DNA from 4 places in the Aliivibrio sp. S10_S31 genome. Region 4 is predicted to be linked to each of the others. Evidence: predicted binding sites of a transcription regulator. Region 4 holds the regulator's gene; each other region holds the start of a gene.

Region 1 (3,619 bases), on a different contig from region 4:
TTTTACCTATCAATAGCCAACTTCTGCATGTTCAACAAAACGAGTTAGGCCAAATTCGCATGATGTCGGTCGCACATAAAGAGCACCCATTAAGTCAGCTAAGAAAAGTAAGCCCAACAGATCTAGAAAGCCACACTGAAATCATTCTTAACTACATTGATGATGATGAATTAATGGTGTTTGAGCCAACATCCAGTAAATACATTGCTCTTACATTTTATGAGCACCTACGTGATGCTGTATTAGACAAAACAGGTTGGTCGTCCGTTCCCGCGCTATTAATTAATGAGCATTTACGCGATGGCACTTTAAAGGTTCTTAAACATAATCGTGCGATGAACTGGCAATCTTTCGCTGAAATGACAAAGACTACCATGCCCCGTGGTGTGATTATTGATTGGTTATCAGAACAAGTTGAGGACTATTTATTAGAAGTCTCAGAATAATGATTTCTTTCGTTCAAAATAAGCAGTAAATTACCCATGATTCACATATGAAAATGGGCTTAATCATAGCCCTTAATACCAAATGCAGCAGTACATGGAATTATTTATGAGCATTGAAACTTATCTTCTTTTTATCGCAGGGATGTTCGCCTTTTGTGCGATGCCCGGCGCCGATTTCTTTTACGTTCTTTCAAGAGCCTTAGGCGGTGGTGCCAAAACAGGGGTTTATGCCGCTGTGGGTATTGCCACAGGTGTTCTTTTTCATACCTTTTTAGCTGTTGTTGGCTTAAGTGCACTACTGCTCTCTTCAGCAACCGCGTTTATGGTAATTAAATACATAGGTGCCGCTTACCTGTGTTATATCGGATTTAAAATGTTCACAGCAAAAGGCGGTTTTGGCCAAGTAGAAACCACTAATCGTACATCTGATATAAAAGTGTTTCGCCAAGGTATTCTAACCAATGCCCTCAACCCAAAAGTGTGTTTGACCTTTGTTGCTTTTATTCCTCAATTTTTAACTCCAGAGACATCATCACCTTTAATGTTCGGAATGCTTGGTATCACAACCGCTATTATCGCTTTGCTATGGTTTACTTGCGTTGCCGTTTTCGCTGCAAAATTCAGAACGGTTATTGCCGAGAGCAAAGCATTCTCAAACCTCTTAAAATACGGTTTAAGCTCTTTATTAATGGGCTTTGGCGCTAAGTTAGCAATGACTAACTAATATTGGTCTAAAATCAAAAAAAGGGGTGAAGCTATCGTAGCTTCACCCCTTTTTTTATCACTTCAATATTTGCTTATTTTAATCAAAAATAGATTAGCGATTTAAACGTTGATCAATTTCTACTGCCAGTGCTACTGATTCTCCAACTATTGGGGTATTTCCCATTCCAACAAACCCTTAAAGATACTAAGAGAACTAATCTATTTCTCTATTTATAATTTTAGCAACCAAGCTTAAGCGTGATATGAGTCGCATTTAATTGGGTTTAATCGTCTTTTTCGCACCATTAATTTGCTTTTTAACTGCTAAAAATGCCCATAATAAAAAGGAATTTAATTAGAGTACAAAGGATATGTATTTACATATGGCTATCGCAGCGCCCAGAATCTTGTGTTCAGATATGGATTCTGACACAACAAAAAAATGGATTTTTCGAGAACCTTCGAGGACAGACGGTGACGATGTTTACGCATTGATCACCGAGTGTCCTCCTCTTGACATCAACTCTTCATACTGCAATTTTCTTCAAGCTACTCATTTCAGTAAAACCTGCGTTTTGGCAGAGAAAGATGGCGATCTCGCTGGCTTTATCTCTGGGTACCAAAAACCTGATGAACCGAATACGCTGTTCATATGGCAAGTCGCCGTCTCCCCACGTTACCGAGGTAAAGGTTTAGCGTTTTCAATGCTAGCTACGCTTTTAGAGCGAAAAAACCTTCTGCATATCGAATTTATAGAAACCACAATAACCAAGGAAAATAACGCCTCTTGGTCACTATTTAAAAAAATTGATGCCCAATATGGAAATCAAGGGCAAATCACCACGTTTCTAGACAAAGAATCACACTTTAAAGGCAAGCACGATACAGAGTATTTGTATCGTATCCCTCTAAAATCTTCACAAAAATAGGAATCATAAACGGACTCATCATGAATATTTTCAAGAAGCAAGAATCACAAGTACGCTCATACTCAAACAATTTCCCAGTTGTTTTTCAAAAAGCAAAAGGCAGCTGGCTAGAAACTGAAAATGGAGAGCGTTACCTAGACTTCCTTGCCGGAGCCGGATCACTTAACTACGGTCACAACAACCCAGTCTTAAAGCAAGCTTTACTTGAATACATCGAAAACGACGGCATCACTCATGGCTTAGATATGCACTCTAGTGCAAAAGCAACATTTTTAAATGCCCTGAACCGTTATATTTTCGAACCAAGAAACCTAGAGTACAAGGTACAGTTCACGGGACCTACGGGAACCAATGCTGTTGAGGCCGCTTTAAAACTGGCACGAAAAGTCACTAACCGAACCAATATTGTCGCGTTCACTAATGGCTTTCATGGTTGTACAGCCGGAGCACTGGCGGCAACGGGGAATCAACACCATCGCCAAGGTGCCGGTTTTAGCTTAAACAATATTACACGCATTCCTTTTGAAGGTTATGCTGATATCGATGGACTTAACCTGTTTGAGACCATGCTATCTGACAATTCAAGCGGTTTAGATAAACCAGCTGCGATACTTTTAGAAACCGTACAAGGTGAAGGCGGTTTAAACGTCGCTTCAAACGAATGGCTACAACGTCTAAGTAAGATCTGTAAAGCCAACGACATTCTAATGATTGTTGATGATATTCAAGCAGGTTGTGGGCGTACAGGTACTTTCTTTAGTTTTGAGTCATCTGGTATTAAACCAGACATGGTAACTCTATCAAAATCAATTGGTGGCTACGGCTTACCAATGGCGGTTGTTTTACTTAAACCTGAATTAGATGAGTGGAAACCCGGTGAGCATAACGGTACTTTCCGTGGTAACAACCATGCCTTTATTACTGCAGCAAAAGCGCTTGAAATTTATTGGGCGAACGATAACTTTGAAAACCACATCAAACAATCGTCTAACAAAGTCAGCGACGTAATCCTTCGCACCATTAAACGTCACCCTAAGTTATTTGTTCAACAGAAAGGCCGTGGCATGATGATTGGCATTGAATGTAAAGACGGCATCATCTCAAGTGATATCGCAAAAACCTGCTTTGAAAACGGTATGGTAATTGAAACCGCAGGTCCTGATGACGAAGTGGTTAAATTCTTCTGTCCATTAACCATTACTGAATCAGAGTTAGACCAAGGATTGGCTATCTTTGAAGACGCAGTTGATAGTATTGCAGCAAAACATTTTAAAAAAGCATCTTAATCAAGGAAGATACGATGATAGTAAGAACATTAGATGAATGTCGCGACAGCGAACGACGTGTAGCATCTGAAACATGGGAAAGCGTAAGAATGTTATTAAAAAATGACAACATGGGCTTCTCTTTTCATATCACGACCATCTATCAAGATACTGAAACACACATCCATTACAAAAATCATTTAGAGTCAGTCTATTGCATGAGTGGTGAGGGGGAAATTGAAGTCATTGGCGGAGAAACCTACCCAATCAAATC
Region 2 (3,619 bases), on a different contig from region 4:
TCTGATCTTCTTAGGTGCCATCGTTTCTATCGTTATTATTGCTATGTGGCCAGAAGTGCGAACCATTACTGATGGCGGTGCACCAATCAAAATGTCCGTTGTTATTCAAATGATGATGTTGGCTTTTGGTGGTGTGATTTTACTTGCAACAAAAACCGACCCTCGTGATGTTCCAAATGGCGTTGTATTTAAATCGGGAATGGTAGCAGCAATTGCTATTTTTGGTATCGCGTGGATGTCAGATACCTATTTCCAATATGCCATGCCTCAATTTAGAGCTGGTATTGTAGATATGGTAACGCTTCACCCTTGGACGTTCGCCCTATCTCTATTTATCGTATCTGTTGTGGTTAACTCGCAAGCAGCAACAGCTCGTATGATGCTACCTGTTGGTTTGGCTCTGGGTTTAGAGCCTGCACTGGTTATTGGTTTAATGCCTGCGGTATATGGGTACTTCTTTATTCCTAACTACCCATCAGATATTGCAACCGTAAACTTTGATAGCTCGGGTACAACTAAAATTGGTAAGTACTACTTTAACCACTCATTCATGTCAGTCGGTTTAATCGGTGTAGTTTCAGCCTGTATTCTTGGTTATGTCTTAGGCCAAATTGTGATTGGTTAATTCTACTCATCATTACAAAAAAAGCCCATGCAAATACCATTGCATGGGCTTTTATTTTCAATAAACGATGTTTTACATTGCTAAGCTAAAGAATAAACCAGCTAAACATGCACTCATTAAGTTAGCTAATGTACCCGCTAATACTGCTTTAAAGCCCATGTTTGCAACGTCAGCACGACGCTCTGGAGCCATCACACCAATAGAGCCTAATTGCACAGCAATTGAACTGATGTTTGCAAAACCACACAGTGCAAAAGTAATAATTACTTGGCTGTATGCTGATAACTGATCTTTATGCTGAACAAAGTCGATAAATGCAACGAATTCATTAAGAACCACTTTTTGGCCAATGTAAGAACCAGCCATTACCATTTCAGCTTTTGGAATACCGATAACCCATGCGATTGGAGCAAATAAGTAACCAAATACGGTTTGCAGTGTAATACCAGCAAAACCAAACCACTCAGCAACCATTTCTAATCCGCTGTTCAGCATTGCAATAACACTAACAAAGGCAATCAACATAGTACCTACAGCAACCGCAATCTTCATACCATTCATTGCACCACTTGCAAGAGCATCAATTACGTTGCTTTGCTCACTTTTATCAATGGTTACATCATGTTGGTCAACAGGCGTTTCTTGCTCAGGAATTAAAATCTTAGCCATTAATAAGCTACCAGGAGCAGCCATAAAACTTGCAGCAATCAGATATTTAAGTTCCACACCTAAACCAGCATAACCACCCAGTACACTACCGGCAACCGATGCCATACCACCCGCCATTACAGCGAACAGTTCAGAACGAGTCATTTGAGCTAAGAATGGGCGAATAAGAAGAGGAGATTCACCTTGAGAAAGGAAGATGTTACCTGTTGCAACGAGAGATTCTACTTTACTGGTACCTAAGAATTTTTGAATTCCGCCACCAAGAACAGAAATCACTTTTTGCATAATACCTAGATAATATAGAGCGGAGATTAGAGCACTGAAGAAGATAATAATAGGAAGGACGCGAATAGCAAAAATAAAACCAGAAGAAGCAAGATCACCAAAGAGGAATGCTATCCCTTCATCGGCAAAACCAAGTAAGCTAGAAACACCGCTACTTAATCCCGCTAACGCTTTTTGCCCCAAAGGAAAATACAATACTAAAGCAGCAAAAGAGAGTTGTAATAAAAAGGCTTTAAATACTAATTTCCAGTTAATTGCTGAACGCTTCTCTGAAAATACCCAAGCACAAAAAATCAGTGCGCACATGCCTAATAGGCTAAATAAAATATTCATAATTATGCCTATGAGATTTTAGAATAAAATGAAGAAACAAAAGGAGCCGCCATCGTAGATGACGAGATCGGTGAAGAATGACTACACCAAGAGGAAGTTATAATAGAAATAAAGATATTCATTGTTTACCCTTTACAAGCTGTTTAACAGTAGCTGGTCCTAGTCCTTGGGGTCATTCACTGTATCCCTGTGACGGCTTGTATTGGGAGAAGGAGTATACATATAGATGATTTAAAATCACGAATTATGTGACATAAATCACCAAATTTTACTTATTTGAAAAAACAGAAGCATCTATTTACTACAAACAAATAAATTATTTTTCTCTACAGTATCCAAAAATACACATAATCAACTAAATTAATACAATAAGATAAAGGAAATATTATGGCGAGTATTGATCATATCGAAAAACTGGATGCGCTAGATAAGCTTAGTGTGGTGACATATCGTACCGGAATCACTCTTTTTGGGAGCGCCCTTATCATTTTTAGTTTTGCGATAGCTGACGATATTGGATTAATCATTATAGAAAACGTTCACTTAATGGATTTTTCATTAACTTTAATCGCAGTATCATCTGCGATGAGTGGGGCTAATCTTCATGTTTATGATAAAAAAGTAAGGCTGATTATCACTTGGGCTGCATGGATAGGTTTGATTTTACTCGTCACGATTGATAGTGAACAATTGATTTGGCTTCCTATTGGGTTTCTCTGTGCTTGCTTCTCAGGTATAGCTCTTAAAGAATCCTTTTGTTTTAAGGTTATTGGTCTAAAAGCCATCCCTTTTCTATTGTGTATATCCATTTTAATGTTGGCTATCGAAGTATGGTTAATCGCTATTATTTGCTTATTTCTATCTGGAATTATCTTCATTTTTCTTGCTATTCAAAAATGGAGAATGCCCCTTCATTTTGATATCGGCAATAAAGCGAATTACCAGATTTAACCTTACACTCGCTATCGATTTACTATATAGCGACTAATTACGCTTATCTCAACTTATACATCAAAGATTTGTAGCAATAAAAAGCCCTAAGTTACCTTAGGGCTCTCTTACTAACTAAAACGTATATTTAAAAAGTGAGTTAGTATTCTTCTACGGCAAATAATGTTTCCATATTCAATCCTTGGTTCGTCATGATTTCTCTTAAACGACGTAGACCTTCTACTTGGATCTGTCTTACGCGTTCGCGAGTTAAACCAATCTCAACGCCTACTTGCTCTAATGTTGCAGCTTCATAACCAAGTAAACCGAAACGGCGAGCAACAACTTCTTTTTGTTTAGGGTTTAATTGCCCTAACCAACCCACCAATGACGTATTAATATCATCCTTTTGTGTTTCTGACTCTGGGTCACTATTTTTAGTATCAGGAAGGATATCTAATAATGCTTTATCTGATTCACCAGCCACCATTGAATCGACTGAAGCGACACGCTCATTTAAACGCAGCATTCGACTAACATCACTCACTGGCTTATCGAGCTTTTCAGCTATTTCTTCTGGTGTTGGTTCATGATCAAGCTTTTGAGAAAGTTCACGTGCTGCACGCAAATAAACGTTAAGCTCTTTTACAACATGAATAGGTAAACGGATGGTACGCGTTTGGTTCATAATGGCACGTTCAATGGTTTGACGTATCCACCATGTGGCGTAAGTAGAGAATCGGAAGCCTCTTTCTGGATCAAACTTTTCAACAGCTC
Region 3 (3,619 bases), on a different contig from region 4:
GATTACCTTTCAAAGAATCCTAATTTTATTTTTATAAAATGCCAAAAATTAGCTTAGCTTTACCATCTAGTGTTACTATCTGCGCCCCAATTTTTCTTTGAGTTTGAGGAGCAGATAGATGCATGAACGAGCCAGCCAAATGGTGATATTTTACGCCTTAGCTAAAGCTGGGAGTTTTACTGCTGCAGCAAAGCAAATGGGCGTATCAACGTCACATGTCAGTAAGCAGCTCGGAGCTCTTGAAGAAACCATTAATGTAAAATTAGTACATAGAACCACGCGTTCACTCACTTTAACGGATGCAGGTCAGCAGTTTTTTTTGTATTGCGAGAAGATATACAGTGCAATGACAGAAGCCAGCGCCATTATGGATGATGAACGTGATGAAGTGACTGGGATCTTACGTTTAGGCTTATCTCAATCTTTTGGCACTATGCATATTATTCCAGCCATTGATAAGCTGCGTCATCAATATCCTGACTTGCAAGTTGAAGTGCGTTTATTTGATCATAGAGCTGATATGCTTAAAGATGGTTTAGACTTGTGGGTAACCAATTTCGAAGACTTACCAGAAGGTTATGTAGCACAGCGATTAGCTGACTCTAATTTTGTCTTAGCTGCATCTCCTGATTACCTCATTGATAAAAAAGTACCTCATCATCCTTTAGATCTTGTTGAGCATAATTGCCTTACTTACCAGAGTCGTCATCGTGACTACAGCCATTGGGATTTCAGTAAAGGAAATGAGGCGTTATGTGTAAAAGTGTCTGGCAATTATCGAGTTGATTTAGCAGAAGCCGTGAGAGATGCGGCTATATCTGGATGGGGAATTGCTTATTTAGCCAGTTATTTGCTAACTGATGAGTTTAATGATGGCAAACTGATTCAGTTATTACCGGATTGGAAAGCAAGTCAGAAAATGCCAATTTATGCGGTATACCCAAGTCGAAAACACCTTCCAAGAAAGATAAGTGCGGTCATCGATTTTCTACGTGAACATATAGGACAACCGCCATATTGGGATAAAGCGCTCATGAAGCGAGTGAAATTGTAACGTTTGCTATTCCTCATTGATTGAATTTTATACTTTAAATTGTTGCCTTTTTAATCAATGAGTTACAGCGATTATGTGCCATGAAATAAATATCTTTTCCATATGGAAACAATCGTATTTCTGATTGTTTTTATTACAAGAAATCAATCAGTTAATTACTGCACGTAATGTGACCTGCGTCTCATTAACAGAGTGATAGCAAAGTCGACTTGCACGCAAACCTTTGCGGATTAGAATGCGGACTCATTTTCGATAGCATAGGTTTCTATCATGACATCTTTACTTGGTATTTTTGCCATTCTACTGTTTGCTTATTTGTGTTCGACAGATCGCCGCAATATCCCTCTTAGAACCGTCTCTTTGGCGTTCGGATTACAAATTATCTTTGCTTTATTGGTTCTGTATGTTCCTGCAGGTAAAGAAGTATTAAATTCAGTTACTGCTGGTGTGTCAGGTGTGATTGATTACGGCCAGCAAGGCATTGCCTTTTTATTTGGTGGTTTAGCAACAGGAAAAGTAGGCTTTGTATTTGCCATTAATGTTCTTGGTATCATCATTTTCTTCTCTGCTCTTATCTCAGCTCTTTATCATATTGGAGTCATGCCAAAAGTAATTAACTTTATTGGTGGTGGACTACAACGATTACTCGGTACAGGACGCGCAGAATCACTTGCAGCAACGGCTAACATCTTTGTAAGCATGGTTGAGGCTCCACTTGTTGTTAAACCTTACTTAAAGCACATGAGCGATTCTCAGTTCTTTGCTGTAATGACATGTGGTTTAGCCTCGGTAGCTGGCGGAACCATGGTTGGTTACGCCTCATTAGGTGTGGATCTTAATTTCCTTATTTCTGCTGCATTCATGTCTGCACCAGCAGGATTATTAATGGCTAAGATGATGGTTCCACCGGGTGATGAAGCAAATAATGATGATGAGATCACGTCTGTTGAGATTGATCATGCAACTAATGTATTTGAAGCATTAGCTGATGGTGCTATGTCTGGTTTGCGTATCGCTGTTGCGGTAGGTACGACGTTATTAGCGTTTGTCAGTGTGATTGCTTTACTTAACGGCTTACTAGGACACGTTGGTGATATCTTTGGTATCAAACTTAGTTTTGAATTAATTCTTGGTTACTTGTTTGCTCCTGTTGCTTTCATTTTAGGTGTGCCATGGAATGAAGCAATTCTTGCTGGTTCATTAATCGGTAATAAGATCGTGGTAAATGAATTTGTTGCCTTTATTCAATTAATGGAAGTGAAAGATCAGCTAAGTCCACATTCTGTTGCGATAGTTACATTTGCTTTGTGCGGTTTTGCAAATATTTCAACCATGGCAATTTTGATTGGTGGTTTAGGTAGTCTTGTTCCTGAACGTCGCTCATTTATTGCGAGAATGGGTTTCAGAGCGATTACCGCAGGTGTATTAGCTAATTTAATGAGTGCAGCGATTGCCGGTGTGATTTTGTCACTTTAAGTTAATTATTAAATTTGAAATAAAAAAAGGTTGCGATCATAAAGTCGCAACCTTTATTTTTTCTAGTCCCTAGTCCCTAGTCCCTAGTCCCTAGTCCCTAGTCCCTAGTCCCTAGTCCCTAGTCCCTAATTCTAAAATCTCACTCGAACTGGCGTTGAGCTATCAAATGTCACCTGATCAAAACTATCTAATTTATGATGCTTAATTAATGCTTGCAGATTCTCAACATAAGCTTCACCACGGGTAGAGTAGTGAGATAAAGACTCGACTAGCTCATAACCTGATAATTTCCCTTCTGCGCGTAGTTGTTGACGTAGTTTCCAAAGATCTTTATAAGCCGATGTGGTATTCAAGTTATACATGTAGCGTGCAGTACCAGCGAATAAATTATCAAATGCTGCTACTTTTACGTGCCCACCAGGAGTACTTAAGTATTTACCACCTTTAGATGATAAATGTTCACCGTATAATCCATTGCCTTTAACGGCGAAATAGCTTGTTCCCCAGCCACTTTCATCAATCCCTTGTGCTAATACCATTCCAACAGGAATAATATCAAGGCGTAAGAGTAGGTCGTCAATGGTGTTTGATTTAATATCATAAGATGTCATTAAATTCTGTAACCATACCGTTTCCGTTTTCGACCATTCGCTTTTAGGTTGTTTCGACAACGTAATAACGTCATGTCTAACTGCACTTATCTGTTTATTTACCTCAATGATGGTAGGAAGTAATAAACGAATAAATCCTGAAATCTTTTCTTGAACTGGTAATGAATTTAAATCATCCGGTAGGTTTTCAACAAAGAACGTTGGGATTTGTTCCGTTTTAATTACGTTAGCTAATTGATATTGATGCTGCTTAAATTCATTGATAAGAGATTGCGCTGAATTAAGAGAAGTCACTTTTACATTAGGGTAGGGTGAGCTTATCTTTTCTGGCGATAACGGAAGTGTTGTATCGGCTAAGCAAATTGAAGAGATGAGAAAAAGCAGAGAAGCAAAAATATGTTTTAACGTTTTAGATAAAGACATAAATGAAGTTCCATATTTCAAATAGATAATAACATGGGATTATCTTTAGGTTATT
Region 4 (3,619 bases):
TCTGAAACGACGCCATTTATGGGGTCACAAATATCGATTGCTGCGGCTGAATTTATCTTAAATGCTCAGAAAAAGTTACAAGCATTAGGCGGTGAATCGTTACTGGAAGCGAGAAGTTTGGGGCATGCGTTTGTATCTCCAGGGATAATAGATGCAACAAATGTCGCGGAATTACCTGATGAAGAATACTTTGGCCCACTATTGCAAGTCATACGTTACACCACATTAGCGCAAGCTGTGGAGCTTGCTAATGACACTCGCTATGGATTATCTGCGGGATTAGTTTCAACCGATGACAGTGAATGGGATTATTTCGTTGAGCATATTCGAGCTGGAATTGTGAATCGAAATCGTCAATTAACAGGAGCAAGTGGTGATGCGCCATTTGGTGGGCCGGGTGCATCAGGCAACTTAAAACCAAGTGCTTATTATGCGGCAGATTATTGTGCTTATCCGATGGCATCAATGGAAGGTGATGCATGTGAGATTCCTGAGCAATTATCTCCAGGTTTAACTTTGTAGGAGTGCTGAAAATGAATAATGTAAACACACTTTTTTCATCATTATGGCAAGACTATATTACACGTTTGTCGCCATCGGCAGACCAAGTGCATCAATTGCTATCCAGTGGTGGTGATATTGTAAATGATCATATTGCCTTGCGGACGTTTAATTTGCCTAAGGTTGGTTTATCCACATTAGCCGCGCCCTTTTTAGCTATTGGGTATAAACCGTGTGATGAATATGAATTTATTGCTAAAAAATTGAAAGCGCAACATTTTGAGCACCCAGATCCTAATGCACCACTTGTGTTTATCAGTGAGCTATTGGTTGAAAAATTATCTGATGATGCTCAAACCATAATTAAATCATTAGTAGAACAAGTTCCTGCTCATTATTTTGCAACTCGTGACTTTCTGTCTTCAGGAAGACCGTGGTCTTTAAGTTTTGATGAATATAAGGTGTTAGCAAAAGAGAGTGAGTATGCTTCTTGGTTAGCTGCTCATGGTTATGGAGCGAATCATTTTACCGTGTATGTTAATCAACTTGATGGTTTTGATGAAGTGGTTGATGTTAATCAGCACTTACGTAATGCTGGATTTAGTATTAATGAGGTTGGTGGAGAAGTAAAAGGCTCTCCAGAGGTTTGTTTAGAGCAATCATCTACAATGGCGGATAAAGTGATGGTTAAATTTAGTGATGGTGAGTTTGAGATCCCTGGTGGATTTTACGAATTTGCTAAACGCTATGAGTTACCAAATGGTGAGTTATACAAAGGGTTTGTTGCGGCTTCTGCGGATAAAATCTTTGAAAGTACTGACGGGTAAAGCTGTCATCTCTAGACATAAAAAAACGCAGCTATTGAGCTGCGTTTTTATTTGCTTATGGTAACGACGTTAAATTAACGAGTACCGTAAACTACAATTGTTTTGCCGTGCGCTGAAATCAGGTTTTGCTCTTCAAGCATCTTCAAGATACGGCCAACAGTTTCACGTGAACAACCAACAATTTGACCGATCTCTTGACGAGTGATCTTAATTTGCATGCCGTCTGGGTGAGTCATTGCATCAGGTTGTTTAGCAAGGTTCAGTAGCGTTTGAGCGATACGGCCTGTTACGTCTAGGAATGCTAAGTCACCTACTTTTTGGCTAGTGATTTGTAGACGAGTTGCCATTTGCGCAGAAAGACGCATTAGGATATCTGGGTTAACTTGGATAAGTTGGCGGAATTTCTTGAATGAAATTTCTGCTACTTCACAAGGGCTTTTCGCACGAACCCACGCTGAACGCTCTTGACCTTCTTCAAATAAGCCAAGCTCACCAATGAAGTCACCTTGGTTTAGGTAAGAAAGGATCATTTCTTTACCTTCTTCATCTTTGATAAGTACAGCAACAGAACCTTTTACAATGTAGTAAAGAGTTTCCGCTTTTTCACCCGCGTGAATTAGCGTGCTCTTTGAAGGGTACTTATGAATGTGACAGTGAGACAAGAACCACTCTAATGTTGGATCTGTTTGAGGTTTACCTAGAACCATACTTTATACTTCCTCTGCGTTTGCCAAGTAGGCGATGTCCATTTTAAAATAACTGAGCCAAATATCAGTTTGGCCTATACAATATGGTTATCGGAACAAGGCTGCATGTTCGTTGAGATAATTAACAAAATCATACCTTGTTTCGCAATTGATTTCTTGACTTTGATCGTATGAATTGTGCGACCAAGGGCACAGTTTCGTGAAATGGATCACGAGTTTTCCTTTTAAGTAGTAAAGAGGCTTTTATGAACGCTGAAGTTAAATGGATTGAGGGATTGTCTTTTCTAGGTCAATCTCAATCAGGTCACTCTATTGTTATGGATGGTAATGGGGGAGAAAAAGCACCAAGTCCGATGGAAATGGTCTTAATGGCTGCTGGAGGATGCAGTTCTGTTGATGTTGTTGATGGACTTAAATCGGCAAATCAAGAAGTCACAGCTTGCGTTGCTAAGCTATCTAGTGAGCGTCGTGAAACTGCACCAAAGTTGTTTACTTACATTAATATTCACTTTGAAGTAACAGGTAACAACCTAGATTCAACGGTTGTCGAGAGAGTCACTGCGGATTCATTACAGAAATATTGCTCTGTATGTTTAATGCTTGGTGAGGGCGTAAAAATGACGCACTCATGGGAAATTATCTCTGCTTAAACTTTAGAACTACAGGGTGAGTTAATATTAAAAAGCCTCGCAAGTTAACCCTTGCGAGGCTTTATTTTTAAGCTATGAGAGATTACAGAATGAAGCGGCTTAGGTCTTCATCAGCAACAAGCTCACCTAGGCGTGAACTTACATACTCAGCATCAACAATTAAGCTTTCGCCATTTTTTTCAGAAGCATCATAAGAGATCTCTTCCATTAGTCGTTCCATCACTGTGTGTAGACGGCGAGCACCGATGTTTTCAGTGGTTTCATTTACTTGGAATGCGGATTCAGCAATACGACTGATGCCATCTTCAGTAAATTCAACTTTTACATTTTCGGTCGCTAATAGAGCAATGTATTGCTCAGTTAATGATGCATTAGGTTCAGTTAAAATGCGTTTGAAATCATTTGCTGTTAGCGCTTCAAGTTCAACACGGATTGGTAAACGACCTTGTAATTCAGGGATCAAGTCAGATGGTTTTGCCATTTGGAATGCACCTGAAGTGATGAATAACATATGATCGGTTTTCACCATGCCGTGTTTAGTACTAACCGTGCTGCCTTCTACTAATGGAAGTAAATCACGTTGAACACCTTCACGAGATACATCACCAGAGTGAGAGTTTGAACCTTTACAGATTTTATCAATTTCATCGATAAACACGATACCGTGGTTTTCTACATTGAAGATAGCTTGTTCTTTTAGCTCTTCAGGGTTAACCAGCTTCGCACCTTCTTCTTCTGTTAGCGCTTTAAGTGCATCAACGATTTTCATCTTGCGCTTTTTGGTTGTATTGCCGCCTGATAGGTTTTGGAACATACCTTGAAGTTGGTTTGTCATCTCTTCCATACCTGGAGGAGCCATGATTTCAACGCCAACTTGAGGTGCTGCAACATCCACTTCGATTTCTTTATCGTCTAACTTACCTTCGCGTAATTT

What was found. Region 4 encodes CRP, which controls carbon source genes, mostly activating them, when cyclic AMP is high. Its sites were predicted from a motif close to TGTGANNNNNNTCACA; they were not measured.
Region 1: a site for CRP is predicted at 1,409-1,424, ahead of ectA (diaminobutyrate acetyltransferase). Genes of this name have one in related genera too.
Region 2: a site for CRP is predicted at 2,160-2,175, ahead of HC728_RS05925 (NupC/NupG family nucleoside CNT transporter). Genes of this name have one in related genera too.
Region 3: a site for CRP is predicted at 1,223-1,238, ahead of HC728_RS00300 (NupC/NupG family nucleoside CNT transporter). Genes of this name have one in related genera too.

The regions. Positions count from the first base shown of each region.
Region 1 covers NZ_JAAUWR010000016.1:73,982-77,600, forward strand. Annotated here, with positions in the region: gene HC728_RS14320 (LysR family transcriptional regulator) at 1-446, shown strand, start outside; gene HC728_RS14325 (LysE family translocator) at 553-1,170, shown strand; gene ectA (diaminobutyrate acetyltransferase) at 1,535-2,080, shown strand; gene ectB (diaminobutyrate--2-oxoglutarate transaminase) at 2,101-3,366, shown strand; gene HC728_RS14340 (ectoine synthase) at 3,381-3,619, shown strand, end outside.
Region 2 covers NZ_JAAUWR010000005.1:65,202-68,820, reverse strand. Annotated here, with positions in the region: gene HC728_RS05930 (anaerobic C4-dicarboxylate transporter) at 1-625, shown strand, start outside; gene HC728_RS05925 (NupC/NupG family nucleoside CNT transporter) at 698-1,912, opposite strand; gene HC728_RS05920 (DUF2301 domain-containing membrane protein) at 2,300-2,863, shown strand; gene rpoS (RNA polymerase sigma factor RpoS) at 3,003-3,619, opposite strand, start outside.
Region 3 covers NZ_JAAUWR010000001.1:61,546-65,164, reverse strand. Annotated here, with positions in the region: gene HC728_RS00310 (class I SAM-dependent methyltransferase) at 1-57, shown strand, start outside; gene HC728_RS00305 (LysR family transcriptional regulator) at 119-1,054, shown strand; gene HC728_RS00300 (NupC/NupG family nucleoside CNT transporter) at 1,325-2,530, shown strand; gene HC728_RS00295 (glucosaminidase domain-containing protein) at 2,662-3,564, opposite strand.
Region 4 covers NZ_JAAUWR010000003.1:163,537-167,155, forward strand. Annotated here, with positions in the region: gene astD (succinylglutamate-semialdehyde dehydrogenase) at 1-522, shown strand, start outside; gene HC728_RS03725 (DUF1338 domain-containing protein) at 534-1,328, shown strand; gene crp (cAMP-activated global transcriptional regulator CRP) at 1,403-2,035, opposite strand; gene HC728_RS03735 (OsmC family protein) at 2,281-2,685, shown strand; gene hslU (HslU--HslV peptidase ATPase subunit) at 2,768-3,619, opposite strand, start outside.